4 regions of the Massilia sp. IC2-476 genome follow, and region 3 is predicted to be linked to each of the others. Evidence: predicted binding sites of a transcription regulator. Region 3 holds the regulator's gene; each other region holds the start of a gene.

Region 1 (3,192 bases), on a different contig from region 3:
AGCCTTTTCGGTGATGGTGAAAGGGCTGAAGCTGGCCTACGAACTCCTGGAGCGGCCGGACGTGCCGGAGCCGGAATGAAGCGGCGTCGCATGCATACAAGATGCCGCGCGCATGAAATGCGGGCGCGCCCTCATCCTTAAGTATTCGCTCATATTGCAGAGCTAAGCTTGACGGACAACCAACAACAAGGAAGTCCTGATGCTGAAACTCGCGCTTCTGCCCACGCTGTGCCTGGCCCTGTGGGCCGCGCCTTCCTGGGCCCAGTCCACCCCTGCCGAAACCGCGCCTCCTGCGGCAGTCGCTGACGCGCCCGCGCCCGAGCAGATCCTGGTGGTCGGCCAGAAGCCCGGCCCCGGCATGTGGAAGATTTCGAAGGGAGACCATGTGCTGTGGGTGTTCGGAACCTATGCACCGCTGCCAAAGAAAATGGAATGGCGTTCCCAGCAGGTCGAAGCGGTGATCGGGCGCTCGCAGGAATACCTGGCGCCACCGGGCGCCACCGCCTCGCCGGGATTTTTCAAGGGCTTGACCCTGCTGCCGTCCCTGATCGGGATACGCAAGAACCCCGACGGCGCGCAGTTGCGCGACCTCATGCCGCCAGAGGAGTATGCGCGCTGGACGGAACTGAAGACCAAATACATGCCGAACAACAGAGACGCGGAGCGCGAGCGTCCGATATTCGCGGCCCAGGCTCTGGCGCGTGCCGCCCGCAAGCAGGCCGGCCTGGATAACGACGAAGCCGTGCGTAATCGCATCCAGGAACTGATCAAGAAAAACAAGCTGAAAACGACGAACTCGGTCGTCGACCTGCCAATGGACAATGCGGGGGCCATGCTCAAGAATTTCAAGAAGACGCCGCTCAACGACGTCGCCTGCCTGTCTAAAACCATGGCTACGCTCGAGACCGACATTGCCGAGGCTAGCGCACGTGCAAATGCCTGGGCCAGGGGCAACCTGGACGAGATGCGCAAGCTCGATTTCGTCGAGCGCGAGCAAGCCTGTTTCAGCAGCGTCTTCGACAGCGCGGTATTCGACAACGAGCCTGCATTCAGGAACATGCGCTCGCTGATGCGACAAAAGTGGCTAGCCGCGGCAGAAAATGCGCTCGCCACCAATACGTCTACTTTTGCGCTCATGACGATCAAGGACATCCTCGATCCGAACGGCGTGATTCCGGCGCTGGCGGCGAAGGGCTACCGGGTTGAAGAGCCGGACTGAGGACCAGCCTGTTTGATGCAGTGCCAGACTATTCGATCAGGAAGAAAGCTGTCGTGACGTGATTCTGAGCAGGGCCGCCGTGCGCAAGGACCGGAACTTCCAGTCGGTACGCCCGCGCTTGAAGCCGCTGTGGGTGACTTCCGTGGAAAGCGCGCTGAAACGCAATGCCTTGACCTTCGCGCTATTGCCGATCAGGGATATCTTCGATCCGAAGGGCATGGTGGCGGCACTCGCAGCCAAGGGCTATACGGTCGAGCAGTCGGGTGAAGCGCCGGGTACAGGTTGTCGAAAAGCTTTACAGTGAAACAAGATGAAGCAGATGCAGAAAATATAGCACCGGCTAAATCTTTGTTTCTAAATGTTAATTTCTTTTAGTAAATTGCGGGCACGGTTTTTGCTCGATATCCTGCATTAATGCTTAAGGAGATTCAATGAACACCGTATCCCGTCTTACCCTGACCCTGCTGCTGGGCGCCATGTCGGCCTTCGCTACCGCCGGCCCCATCACCCCGGAGTTCTCGGTTTTCGGTCCGCTGCTGCAAGCGACCTATGGCGGCTCGGGCATTCCCAACGATGCTAGCGCCATTACTTTCCGTGAAGGCTTCCTGTTGGGGCTGACGGCACACCAGCGTTTCAGCGGTCCCAACCTGGAAAATGACGAGCAGGGCACCTTCTTCGCCAACCCGGGTACTACGACCTCGCCTAGCGGCCTGAATGGCTCGACCTGGAACATCGGCTATTACATCCAGGTCGACCAGGACTCGATCGAGGATAGCGGCCTGACTTTCAAGCTCCTGTACGACTTCGATGCCGGCACCGATACCGACGAGGCGCAACTGGGCGTGCTCAACCTGAGCGCGATCTTCCCGTTCGGCGCAGGCGGTTCGGCAGCCGCTACCAAGCAGGATTCCCAGAACCTGCTGTTCGGCTACCTGGCCACGCCTTCCTTCTTCGTGGCGCCGCCGCCGGGCGCGTTCAACCCGAACGCCAACGGTCAGTACAGCTTCGCGCTGGTCGCGTATAACGGCCAGGGCGATGAACTGGGACGCAGCGCCATCAATGTGCAAGTCGGTGCGCAATCGGCCGACGTGCCGGAACCAGGCGTCTTCGCGCTGCTCGGTCTCGGCGCCGCCGGCCTGGCCGCCGCACGCCGCCGCAAGCAGCAGGCCTGAGCGATCCCTTTGGCTTGCCCGCGCGGCGTTCCATGCCGTGCGGGCTTGAGAATTTGTCAAACAAGCGGTATGCCGCGTAGAATGCGAATTCACGCGGGTGTAGCTCAATGGTAGAGCAGAAGCTTCCCAAGCTTACGACGAGGGTTCGATTCCCTTCACCCGCTCCAGTCCCCCTCTTCCCCGACCTGATTCCTTCATGCCGACACACCAGTTGCGCGCACTGCTGCAACGTACGTGCGGCTGACCGGCACCTCCAGCCCATTGTGCAGCGTGAGCGACAGGCGCCCTTTGTCGCGGCCGAGCGAGCGCACCGCGCCATGCGCCACCCACCAGCTGCGGTGCACCTGCAGGCCGGCGCTGTCGCCCAATTCGACCAGCGCGTCGGCAAAGCGCATCAGGATCAGGTCCGAGCCGGCGGCCGTGATGATGCGCAGGTAGTGGTCTTCGGCGCTCAAGGCCAGCAATTCCTGGCCGAGGTGCGGAGGGATGCGCCGGTAAAAGGCAGGGGTGGCCTCAGGAACAGCTACCGGTGCGGGTGAATCCGCCTGCTCCCGACGTAGTAGCAGGGCCGACAGCGAAGGCTGCAGCCGGGTCAGGAACAGCAGCATCACCAGCTGGATCAGCGCGACGCAGCCGTACACGCGGGGGAAGACCGACAGCGGCACCGAATGCGCCAGCCGCGTCACTGATTCGACCCAGGCCACCGCCAGCGTGGTCGGCACGCTGGATACCAGGGTCACGACCATCAGGGTCCAGCGGTGGCGCAGGCCGGGCCGCAGGCTCGCCACCGCATGCGCGGCC
Region 2 (3,192 bases), on a different contig from region 3:
ATGTAGTTCTTCTCGGGCGTTGCGTTGCGCTGGATGGCGCCGTAGGCACAATGGTGGTTGGTGACGATCAGGCCATTCGGCGACACGAAGGAGGCCGAGCAGCCGCCCAGCGAGACGATCGCGCTCATCGGGTGTTTGGTGAGATCGGCGAGCTTCTCGGCCGGGATGGTGATGCCGATGCGTTTGAGTTCGGATTTGAGTTGCGGCAGCTGGTGCGGTTGCCATTGGCCTTCATCGGCGGCAGCTAAGGCCGCGACGCCCATCAGGGCGACCGGCAGGACAAACGATTTGAACAAAGTGGAACCCCAGGTGAATAAAAAGCAGCCCGGAGTATAACTTTCTTATATGTATGTCGGGGTCGTTTTTTGGCGTCTTGACAGGCTGCCGCCCTGCTGGAGGGCGGCAGCCCGGAGAGCTTACTTCTGCTTGCGACGACGTGCGGCGAAGCCGAGTGCGCCGAGGCCGAGCAGGGCCAGGCTGGCCGGTTCCGGCACCTGGGCGCCCGCGGTCTCGAAGTTGAAGGTGGTCGCCTCTTCGCCGGCAAAGCCAATGCGCACATTGTCGACAAAGCCGCGGAAGGTGCCGGCCCAGCCCGAGCCGATGCCGAACTCGATGCCGAGGATGGCGGTCGAGGCGCTCAGGCGGTCGAAGGGAGCGCCGTTCGGCACGTTCGGGGTAACGCCGGAAGCCCAGTCGCCCAGGGTCATGTCGTAGTCCTCGACCGTATTGCCCGGCACAAGCTGGCGCTGCCAGAAGAACTCGTCTTCCATGTCGCTCGAAACCCATTGGTTTTGCGCGGTGACTCCGTTGTACACCTGCTCCCAGATCAGGTAGCCCTGGTCGGCGAGCGTGGTTGCATCGCCGTCGGCGTCGTAGTAGAGGCGCAGGGCCGGGGCCAGGTGGGCGGCCGACGTGCCCGGCGCACGGAACCAGTCCATGCCCACGGTATCGATCGACCCCAGCGTACGGCCAGGGACGAAGCCCCAGGTGTAGACGTAGTCGGCCTTGCCGCTGCCGTCGGTGGACGACATCTCGACCGAGCCGTTGCCGCTGCGCGGATTGGCGCTGGTGATGCTGGCGAAGGTGTTCGAGGTGTAACCGTTGGTGGTGCCGCGGAAGTTATTCAGGTACCAGGTATTGGGCGCGGGTGCATTCGACACGCTGGTGACGGTGACGGTGGCAGCCTGGGCGGCGCCTGCGCCCAGCAGGGCGAGGACGACGGCGGAACGAAGCAGCGATTTCATGACATCTCCCTTGTTTTGGTTGAACCGCAAGGGGATATGCAAAATGGATGCCAAGGAAACTTTATTGAGACATATCAACAACTTAACTGAATTGTTGGTGTAACAGAGTGACCGACTGTTAAATTTCCCGACATCTCATCCTTGCATCTGGTCGGCGTTCCAGCCGCCGCCGAGCGACTGGATCAGCGCCACCGCCGCCGCCTGGCGGTCGGCCTGCACCTGCACCAGCGAACGGCGCGCGCTCAATGCCGTGGCCTGGGCCTGCACCACCTCGGAATAGCTGACCTGCCCGGCGCGGTAGCGGTTCATGATCTGCTGCTCCACCCGGTCGGCCGCCTCCGAGGCCACGCGCCGCAATTCCTGCTGCTGTTCCAGCACGCGCACAGCGGTCAACTGGTCTTCGACGTCGGCAAAGGCGTTCAGCACGGTCTGGCGGTAACGTGCCACGGCCGCCTGATGGCGCGCCTCGGCGCCAGCCACGCTGGCGCGCGTGGCGCCGGCATTGAAGATCGCCTGCGCCGCCGACAGGCCGAAGGACCAGGCGGCGTTCGAGGCCGAGAGCAAGTCCGAGACCCGGCTGCCGCCCGTGCCCAGCGAGGCGGACAGGCCGATGTTCGGGAAGTAAGCCGAGCGCGCGATGCCGATTTCGGCGTTGGCGGCGGCCACGTCACGCTCGGCGGCGGCGATGTCGGGGCGGCGCTGCAGCAGCGTGGACGGCACCCCGACCGGGATCGCCGGCACCGTCACGCGCCACTCGGGCAGCGCGGCAAGCGTGAACTCGGCGGGCGCCTTGCCGACCAGGACCGCGATGGCGTGTTCGAACTGGGCGCGCTGGCGGTCGAGGGACAGCGCGTCGTTGCGCGCATTGGCCAGCTGGGTCTCGGCCTGCAGCACGTCGGTACGCGCGACGATGCCAACGTTATAGCGGTTCTGGGTGATCTGCAGCTCGCGCTCGTAGCCGGCGATGGTGCGGGCGAGCAGCGCGCGCTGGGCGTCGAGCGCGCGAATCGTGAAGTAGTTGGCGGCCAGCTCGCCCTGGGCCGACAGGCGGGCGCTGGCCAGGTCGGCGGCCGTTGCCTCGGCGCCCGCCTGGGCGCTGGTGACGCCGGCGCGCAGGCGGCCCCACACGTCGGGCTCCCAGCTGCCGCCCAGGTTCAGGCGGAATGCATTGTCCGCACCCTGGTTGCGCACCCCCGAGCGGTCTCCGCTCAGGTTCAGGTTCACGCTCGGGAACAGCGCGGCACGCTGCTGTGCCACGGCGGCGCGCGCCTGCGCGTAGTTGGCGACCGCCACCGCCACGTTCTGGTTCGAGACCTCGACCGCGCCCGCCAGGTCGTTCAGCAGCGGATCGTTGAACAGCTGCCACCAGGGCCCGCGCTCGAGCGCGTCGGCGGGCGCCGCCGGCACCCAGCCCTGGGCTTCCTTGAAAGCCACGGGTTCCGGCGTCGACGGCCGCTGGTAGGCGGGACCAACGGCGCAGCCAGCCAGCAGGCTGGCGGCAAGGGCGATCAGGTGGAGGCGAGATACGGTATGGAGTCGCATGGCTGTCATTTATTTTGCTGGAATCGGATCGACATCGGCGTGGCGGGTCAGCTCGTGCTCATCCGCCTTCCTGGTGCGCAGCTTGTCGAGCAGGACGTAGACCACCGGCGTGGTGAGCAGGGTCAGGAGCTGGCTGGCGATCAGGCCGCCGATGATGGCAATGCCGAGCGGCCGGCGCAGCTCCGAGCCTTCGCCGAAGCCGATCGCCAGCGGCAGCGCGCCCAGGGCGGCGGCCAGGGTCGTCATCAGGATTGGACGGAAACGCAGGATGCAGGCCTCGCGCACGGCTTCCATCGCGGACAGGCCGCGCGCGCGCTCGGCCTCAAGGGCGAAGTCGATGATCAGGATCGCATTCTTCTTGACGATGCCGATCAGGAGGAAAACGCCGATCAGCGCGATGATCGAG
Region 3 (3,192 bases):
CACGCTGGTGCTGAAGTCCGACCGCGCCCTGGTCAAGGAAACGCCGGAAGGCTACATGAGCGTGACCCTCACCGCCAACAACGGCAAGATTGCGACCTTCCGCCAGAAGCGCGATGGCGGTCCCGACCTGTGGGTCGAGGGCCAGGCCCAGCGCATCGAGTACGACGAGCGCGCCGAGCTGGTGAAGCTGTTCTCCAACGCCGAAGTGCGCGAGCTGGAGAACGGCCGCATGACCAATGAAATCCAGGGGCCCTTCATCTCCTACGACAACCGGCGCGAAGTGGCGACCGTGCGCAACGACGCCAGCGGCGCCAGCAAGGTCGGCGGCGGCCGCGGCACCCTGATCCTGGCGCCCAAGCGCACCACCAGCGAAGGCGCCAAGCAATGACGGCCACCATGACGGCAGGCACGCCGGCCACGGCGCTTGATACCTGCAGCACCCTGGTGGTCAAGGGCCTGCAGAAGAGCTACGGCAAGCGCCTGGTGGTGCGCGACGTGTCGCTGCAGGTGGACTGCGGCGAAGTGGTCGGCCTGCTGGGTCCCAACGGCGCCGGCAAGACCACCTCCTTCTACATGATCGTCGGCCTGGTGCCGTCGGACGCCGGCACCATCGACATCAACGGCACCGACATCTCGAACCTGCCGATCCACCGGCGCGCGGTGCTGGGCCTGTCCTACCTGCCGCAGGAAGCCTCGGTGTTCCGCCGGCTGACGGTGGAAGAGAACATCCGCGCCGTGCTGGAACTGCAGCGCGTGGACGGCAAGCCGCTCTCGAAGGACCAGATCAACGAGCGCCTCGACACCCTGCTAGCCGAACTGCAGATCGAGAAGCTGCGCGAGAACCCGGCGCTGTCGCTGTCGGGCGGCGAGCGGCGCCGCGTGGAGATCGCGCGCGCACTGGCGACCAATCCGCGCTTCGTGCTGCTCGACGAACCCTTCGCCGGCGTGGACCCGATCGCGGTGATCGAGATCCAGCGCATCGTGCGCTTCCTGAAAGAGCGCAACATCGGCGTCCTGATCACCGACCACAACGTGCGCGAGACCCTCGGCATCTGCGACCGCGCCTACATCATCAACCAGGGCGCCGTGCTGGCATCCGGCCGCCCCGACGACATCATCGCCAACGAATCGGTGCGCCGCGTGTATCTGGGCGAGCACTTCAGAATGTAACGATGAAGCAGAGTCTCCAGCTACGCACTTCGCAGCACCTGGCGCTGACGCCGCAACTGCAGCAGTCGATCCGCCTGCTGCAGCTGTCCACGCTCGAACTGCACCAGGAGATCGAGCAGATCCTGCACGACAATCCGCTGCTGGAGCGGCTCGACGACCCGCTCGACCGCTCGGTGCGGCTGCTGGCCGACGGCGCCATCAACAACGCGCCGGCGAACGGCGAGGCGCCCGCCCCGGGACAGGAAGCGCAGGAGGGCGCGAAGCCGGAAGGCGAGAGCATGGAGGACGGCGCCGACAGTGGGGGCGGCGAGGCCGACGCCGACTGGGGCGGTGAAGGCGGCGGCGCACGCAGCGGCGACGACGAGGACGGCCGCCCGCAACTGGAAGCCGACGGCATCACGCTGCGCGAACACCTGGCCGAACAGATCCGCCTGACCGGCTGCAGCGCGCGCGACCGGGCCCTGGCCGAGCTGGTGATCGACGCCCTCGACGACAACGGCTACCTGGAAGAGCCGCTCGACGAGATCCACGCGCGCCTGCCGGGCGAGCTGGACATCGAGATGGACGAACTGCGCTGCGCGCTGGCGCTGGTGCAGAGCCTCGACCCGATCGGCGTCGGCGCGCGCAGCGCGGCCGAATGCCTGGCGCTGCAGATCCGCCGCATGGCGGGCGTGCCGCTGGTGACGCGGCGCCTGGCCCTGCAGATCGTCGAGGGTTACCTGAGCTGGTTCGCGCAGCGCGAATACAGCAAGCTGAAAAAGGCGCTCGACTGCGACGACGAAGACCTGCGCGAAGTGCAGGCCGTGGTGCGCCGCTGCAATCCGCACCCGGGTGCGGCCTTCGCATCGAACACCTCGGACTACGTGGTGCCGGACGTGATCGTGCGCCGCGCCAAGAGCGGCTGGGCGGTGGCGCTCAATCCCGACGTGATGCCCAAGCTGCGCGTGAACACGCTGTACGCCAACCTGCTCAAGCAGGGCAGGAGCGAAAGCCAGATGGGCGCGCAGCTGCAGGAAGCCAAGTGGCTGATCAAGAATATGCGCCAGCGCTTCGACACGATCCTGCGTGTCGCAGAGGCAATTGTGGAGCGCCAGCGCAACTTTTTCAGCCACGGCGCGGTTGCCATGCGCCCTCTTGTTTTGCGTGAGATAGCTGATACACTAGGCCTACACGAGAGCACCATCTCTCGTGTAACCACGCAGAAATACATGCTGACCCCGCACGGCATGTTTGAGCTGAAGTACTTCTTCGGAAGCCATGTCGCCACCGAAGCGGGGGGAGAAGCCTCCTCGACGGCGATCCGCGCGCTCATCGCGCAATTGACAGGAGCAGAAGACCCTAGGAATCCTCTATCCGACAGCAAGATCGCGGAGATGCTCGGGGAACAAGGTATGGTCATTGCCCGCCGCACGGTCGCCAAGTACCGTGAAGCGCTCAAGATTCCGCCCGTCAGCCTCCGCAAATCCCTGTAAAGCATCTGCCCACTTCAACCTTGTGGGGCGGGCAGGGCACCTTCCCAAGGAGTGTGTATGAACCTCACCATCAGCGGCCACCACCTCGAAGTCACCCCCGCCATCCGTGAATACGTTCAGAATAAGCTCGAGCGCATCACCCGCCATTTCGACCACGTGATCGACACCCACGTGTTCCTCGCCATCGATAACCTCACTGAAAAAGAAAAACGGCAGAAAGCCGAGATCAACCTCCAGGTATCGGGCAAGATCCTCCACGTCGCAAGCGCTGCACAGGATCTCTACGCGGCCATCGACACCCTGATGGACAGACTGGACAGGCAGGTTCTGAAACACAAATCCATGCTGCAAGACCATAACCACGTGGCGCACAAGCGCCTTCCGGACAACGGAGAAGCCGCCGCCGCGTAATCAACGGGCGACCGCAAACACAGCAAGGGCGTCTGAGGGGACGCCCTTTTTGCATTTGTACGAAGCTGTTACTTTTCGAGGCTTCCGGTTTTACACGGTAGTTCTGTAGAATGCATGTCTTTTCGACCACAGAACACGA
Region 4 (3,192 bases), on a different contig from region 3:
TGGAACGAGGCGCGGTCGGTGAAGAAGCCGGCGGCGACCAGGCCCTTCTTGCGGCAGGCTTCCATCGCATAGGCGGCGGCCTGGGCGCGGAATTCCGGGTCGATGTCGGCGGTGCGCTGGAAGAAAGTCTCGGACGGCTTGAACGCGGACTTGCCGATCGCAGGCATGAACTCCGGGTTCTCCGGCGCCAGGCGCGCCAGGTCTTCGGCGCGGCGCACGGCGCGCTCGAGCGACTTGTCGTCGAACTCGTTGATGGTGGCGGTGCCCTGGCGTTTGCCGAAGGCGACCTGCACCTGGATGCGGGTGTCGTCGGCGAATCCGGCGGTCGACACGGCATTGCGCGCGAAGCGGATGTTGCCGATGCGGCTGCCGCTGATGTCGACGATGCACTCGTCGGCCTTCGACAGCGACAGCACGCGCTCGGTGATGCGCTTGGTCTGGTCTTGGGTCAGGATGCTCATGAAGGTCCCTTCCTCAGCCGATCTTGCGGGCGGTGTTGATCACGTTGACGCCGTTGAAGCGCGTGGTCGAGGAACCGTGCGAGACGATACTGATCTGCGGCGGCTGGCCTTTGCCGTCGAAGAAGGAACCACCCATGCGCCAGTCGCGCTCGTCGCAGATGGCCGCGCAGTTGCCCCAGAATTCCTGGGTATTGGTCTGGTAGGCGACGTCTTCCAGCATCTGGCCGATCTTGCCGTCCTTGATCTCGTAGAACAGCTGGCCGCCGAACTGGGCGTTGTAGCGCTGCTGGTCGATCGAGAACGAGCCGTCGCCGACGATGTAGATGCCCTTCTTGATGTCCTTGACCATCTCGTCCGGGGTCAGGCGCTTCTTGCCGGGCGCCAGCGAGACGTTCGGCATGCGCTGGAACTGCACCGAGTTCCAGGAGTCGGCGTACGAGCAGCCGTGCGATTCCTTCTCGCCGATGATGTGGGCCTGGTCGCGCGTGGCCTGGTAGTTGACCAGGATGCCGTCCTTGACGATGTCCCACTTCTTGGTCTTGACGCCTTCGTCGTCGTAGCCGACGCAGCCGAGCGAGCCCGGGGTGATCTTGTCGGCGTACAGGTTGACCATCGGGTTACCGTACTTGAACTTCTTCGACTCCCATTTATCCAGGGTGGCGAAGCTGGTGCCGGCGTAGTTGGCTTCGTAGCCGAGCACGCGGTCCAGTTCCGTCGGGTGTCCGACGTTTTCGTGGATGGTCAGCCACAGGTGTTCCGGCGACAGCATCAGGTCGTACTTGCCCGGGAGGACAGACTTGGCGGTCAGCTTGGCCTTGGCATCGCGGCCCGCGGCGCGCGCGTCCTCGATGATGTCGTAGGAGCCGGTGTACAGGGTGGCGACGCCGCCGGCGGCCTTGAGCTTGTGCTCCTTGCGCGCGTCCAGGTACTCGTAGCCCATGCCGACTGGAGCTCCTAAGCCAGACCTCGAACGGAACTTGCCGGTGGCCTTGTCGACCGCGGTAGCCTGGAACGGGGCCCACAGGCGGTGCAGGTCCTGTTCGATGTAGGAACCGTCGGTGGAAGCGAAGTACTTCTGCTGGTTCACCTGGAACAGCATCGAATTCATGAAGGCCGCGCCGCCTTCGATGCCGGCCTTGTTCGCCGCGATCAGCAGGTCGGCCTTTTCCTTGATCGGCACCGTGCGCCAGTCCTTCTTGATCGGCGTGTTCCACGATACCTCACCGACGCCCTTGACTGGTGCAAGGCGCACCGGTTCGGACTGCAGCTTGGCGTTGGCCTTGGCGATGGCGACCGCCTGGCGCGCCGCATTGGCGATGCCGTCGTTCGACATGTCCGAGGTGGCGGCGAAGCCGTAGGCGCCGTTGGCGATCACGCGCACGCCGACGCCGGCCGACTCGGTATTCGCCACATTCTCGACATTCAGGTCGCGGGTGGTGATGAACTGGTTCAGGTAGCGGCCGATGCGCACGTCGGCGTAGCTGGCGCCGGCCTTGGTGGCGGCGTTCAGCGCGACGTCGGCCAGCGCCTTCTTGGCGGCCGTCGGCATGGAGCTGAGCAGTTCTTCAGCGGCGATCGCGCGCGAGAACGGCACGAGCGTCGAGGCGAGGGCCATGCTGCTGAAATTGAGAAAGGTACGGCGTTCCATCGTGTCTCCTGAAATCAACCTGTTTCTGGGGCAGCGGTCCAGTCAACAACACGGCCCGCTCTTGTATTTACGGCGCAATGAAGGGTCTTTGCCGGGCTGGATGCGGCCTCGGCAAACTTGCCAACCTTAGCAGTAACTTGACGTTTTGAATAGGCAATTGTTGTGCCATGTCAAAGCATTTTCCAAGTGTTTGTTTTCGTGGACGTCCGATGTCCGCGCAAAGTGTCCGGACACCTGTCCGGGCATCCAAGGCGGACACTTGTCTGGACAGCTCGACGACTGATATATGCATATGCGACGAACGCTTGACTGTCCGCAAAGCCTGACCGATCATCAGCGCGGCGGCGGCGTTCCGCCCGTCCGCGCACAATCACCATGGAGACCTCGAACCGATGAAACGACTGATCCTGGCCGCTGGCATCGCCGCGACCCTGTTCGGCGGCGCAGCACAGGCCGACGATGCCCTGAAAGCCGCCATCGCGGGCGAACACCGCAGCGCCGCCAACAAGGCCCGCGACGCCGCGCGCCACCCCTACGAAACCCTGACTTTCTTCGGTATCAAACCGAACATGACGGTGGTGGAGCTGGCGCCGGGCGGCGGCTGGTATACCGAGATTCTGGCGCCCTACCTGCGCCAGAACGGCAAGCTGATCGCAGCAGGCCAGGCCTTCGTGCCGGAAAAGCGCGGCGGCATGGCGCTCAAGGCGAAGTTCGATGCGGCCCCGGCCCTCTACGACAAGGTGGTCCCAGCCGTGTTTGAACCGCCGGCCACCTACCAGATCGCGGCTCCGAACAGCGTCGACATGGTGCTCACCTTCCGCAACCTGCACAACTGGGTCGGCAACGGCGAAGACGCCCTGAAGAACACCTTCAAGGAAATCCACAAGGTCCTGAAACCGGGCGGCGTGCTGGGCATCGTCGACCACCGCCTGCCGGCAGCGATGACGCAGGACGCCAAGGCCTCGAGCGGCTATGTGCATGAAGCCTGGGTGATCAAGCTGGTGGAAGGCCAGGGCTTCAAGCTGGCGGGCAAGTCGGAAGTGAACGCCAACCCGAAGGACAAGGCCGATCACGAGAAGGGTG

What was found. The regulator sigma-54, encoded in region 3, starts transcription at its own class of promoters, with help from an activator protein. The targets are predictions, from matches to a motif close to TGGCANGNAANCTGCTTT.
Region 1: LK539_RS15955 (PEP-CTERM sorting domain-containing protein) is a predicted target of sigma-54. The motif match lies at 1,603-1,620, and genes of this name have one in related genera.
Region 2: LK539_RS23225 (PEP-CTERM sorting domain-containing protein) is a predicted target of sigma-54. The motif match lies at 1,280-1,297, and genes of this name have one in related genera.
Region 4: LK539_RS22740 (TldD/PmbA family protein) is a predicted target of sigma-54. The motif match lies at 2,260-2,277, and genes of this name have one in related genera.

What each region holds. Positions count from the first base shown of each region.
Region 1 is NZ_JAJFER010000005.1:385,463-388,654, reverse strand. It holds gene LK539_RS15970 (UdgX family uracil-DNA binding protein) at 1-79, shown strand, start outside; gene LK539_RS15965 (TraB/GumN family protein) at 200-1,219, shown strand; gene LK539_RS15960 (hypothetical protein) at 1,299-1,523, shown strand; gene LK539_RS15955 (PEP-CTERM sorting domain-containing protein) at 1,651-2,391, shown strand; tRNA gene LK539_RS15950 (tRNA-Gly) at 2,485-2,558, shown strand; gene LK539_RS15945 (LytTR family DNA-binding domain-containing protein) at 2,586-3,192, opposite strand, start outside.
Region 2 is NZ_JAJFER010000012.1:69,112-72,303, forward strand. It holds gene LK539_RS23220 (S46 family peptidase) at 1-296, opposite strand, end outside; gene LK539_RS23225 (PEP-CTERM sorting domain-containing protein) at 417-1,244, opposite strand; gene LK539_RS23230 (efflux transporter outer membrane subunit) at 1,380-2,786, opposite strand; gene LK539_RS23235 (efflux RND transporter permease subunit) at 2,796-3,192, opposite strand, start outside.
Region 3 is NZ_JAJFER010000008.1:49,048-52,239, forward strand. It holds gene lptA (lipopolysaccharide transport periplasmic protein LptA) at 1-388, shown strand, start outside; gene lptB (LPS export ABC transporter ATP-binding protein) at 385-1,170, shown strand; gene LK539_RS19415 (RNA polymerase factor sigma-54) at 1,173-2,642, shown strand; gene hpf (ribosome hibernation-promoting factor, HPF/YfiA family) at 2,700-3,053, shown strand.
Region 4 is NZ_JAJFER010000011.1:61,157-64,348, reverse strand. It holds gene LK539_RS22745 (TldD/PmbA family protein) at 1-461, opposite strand, end outside; gene LK539_RS22740 (TldD/PmbA family protein) at 475-2,109, opposite strand; gene LK539_RS22735 (class I SAM-dependent methyltransferase) at 2,502-3,192, shown strand, end outside.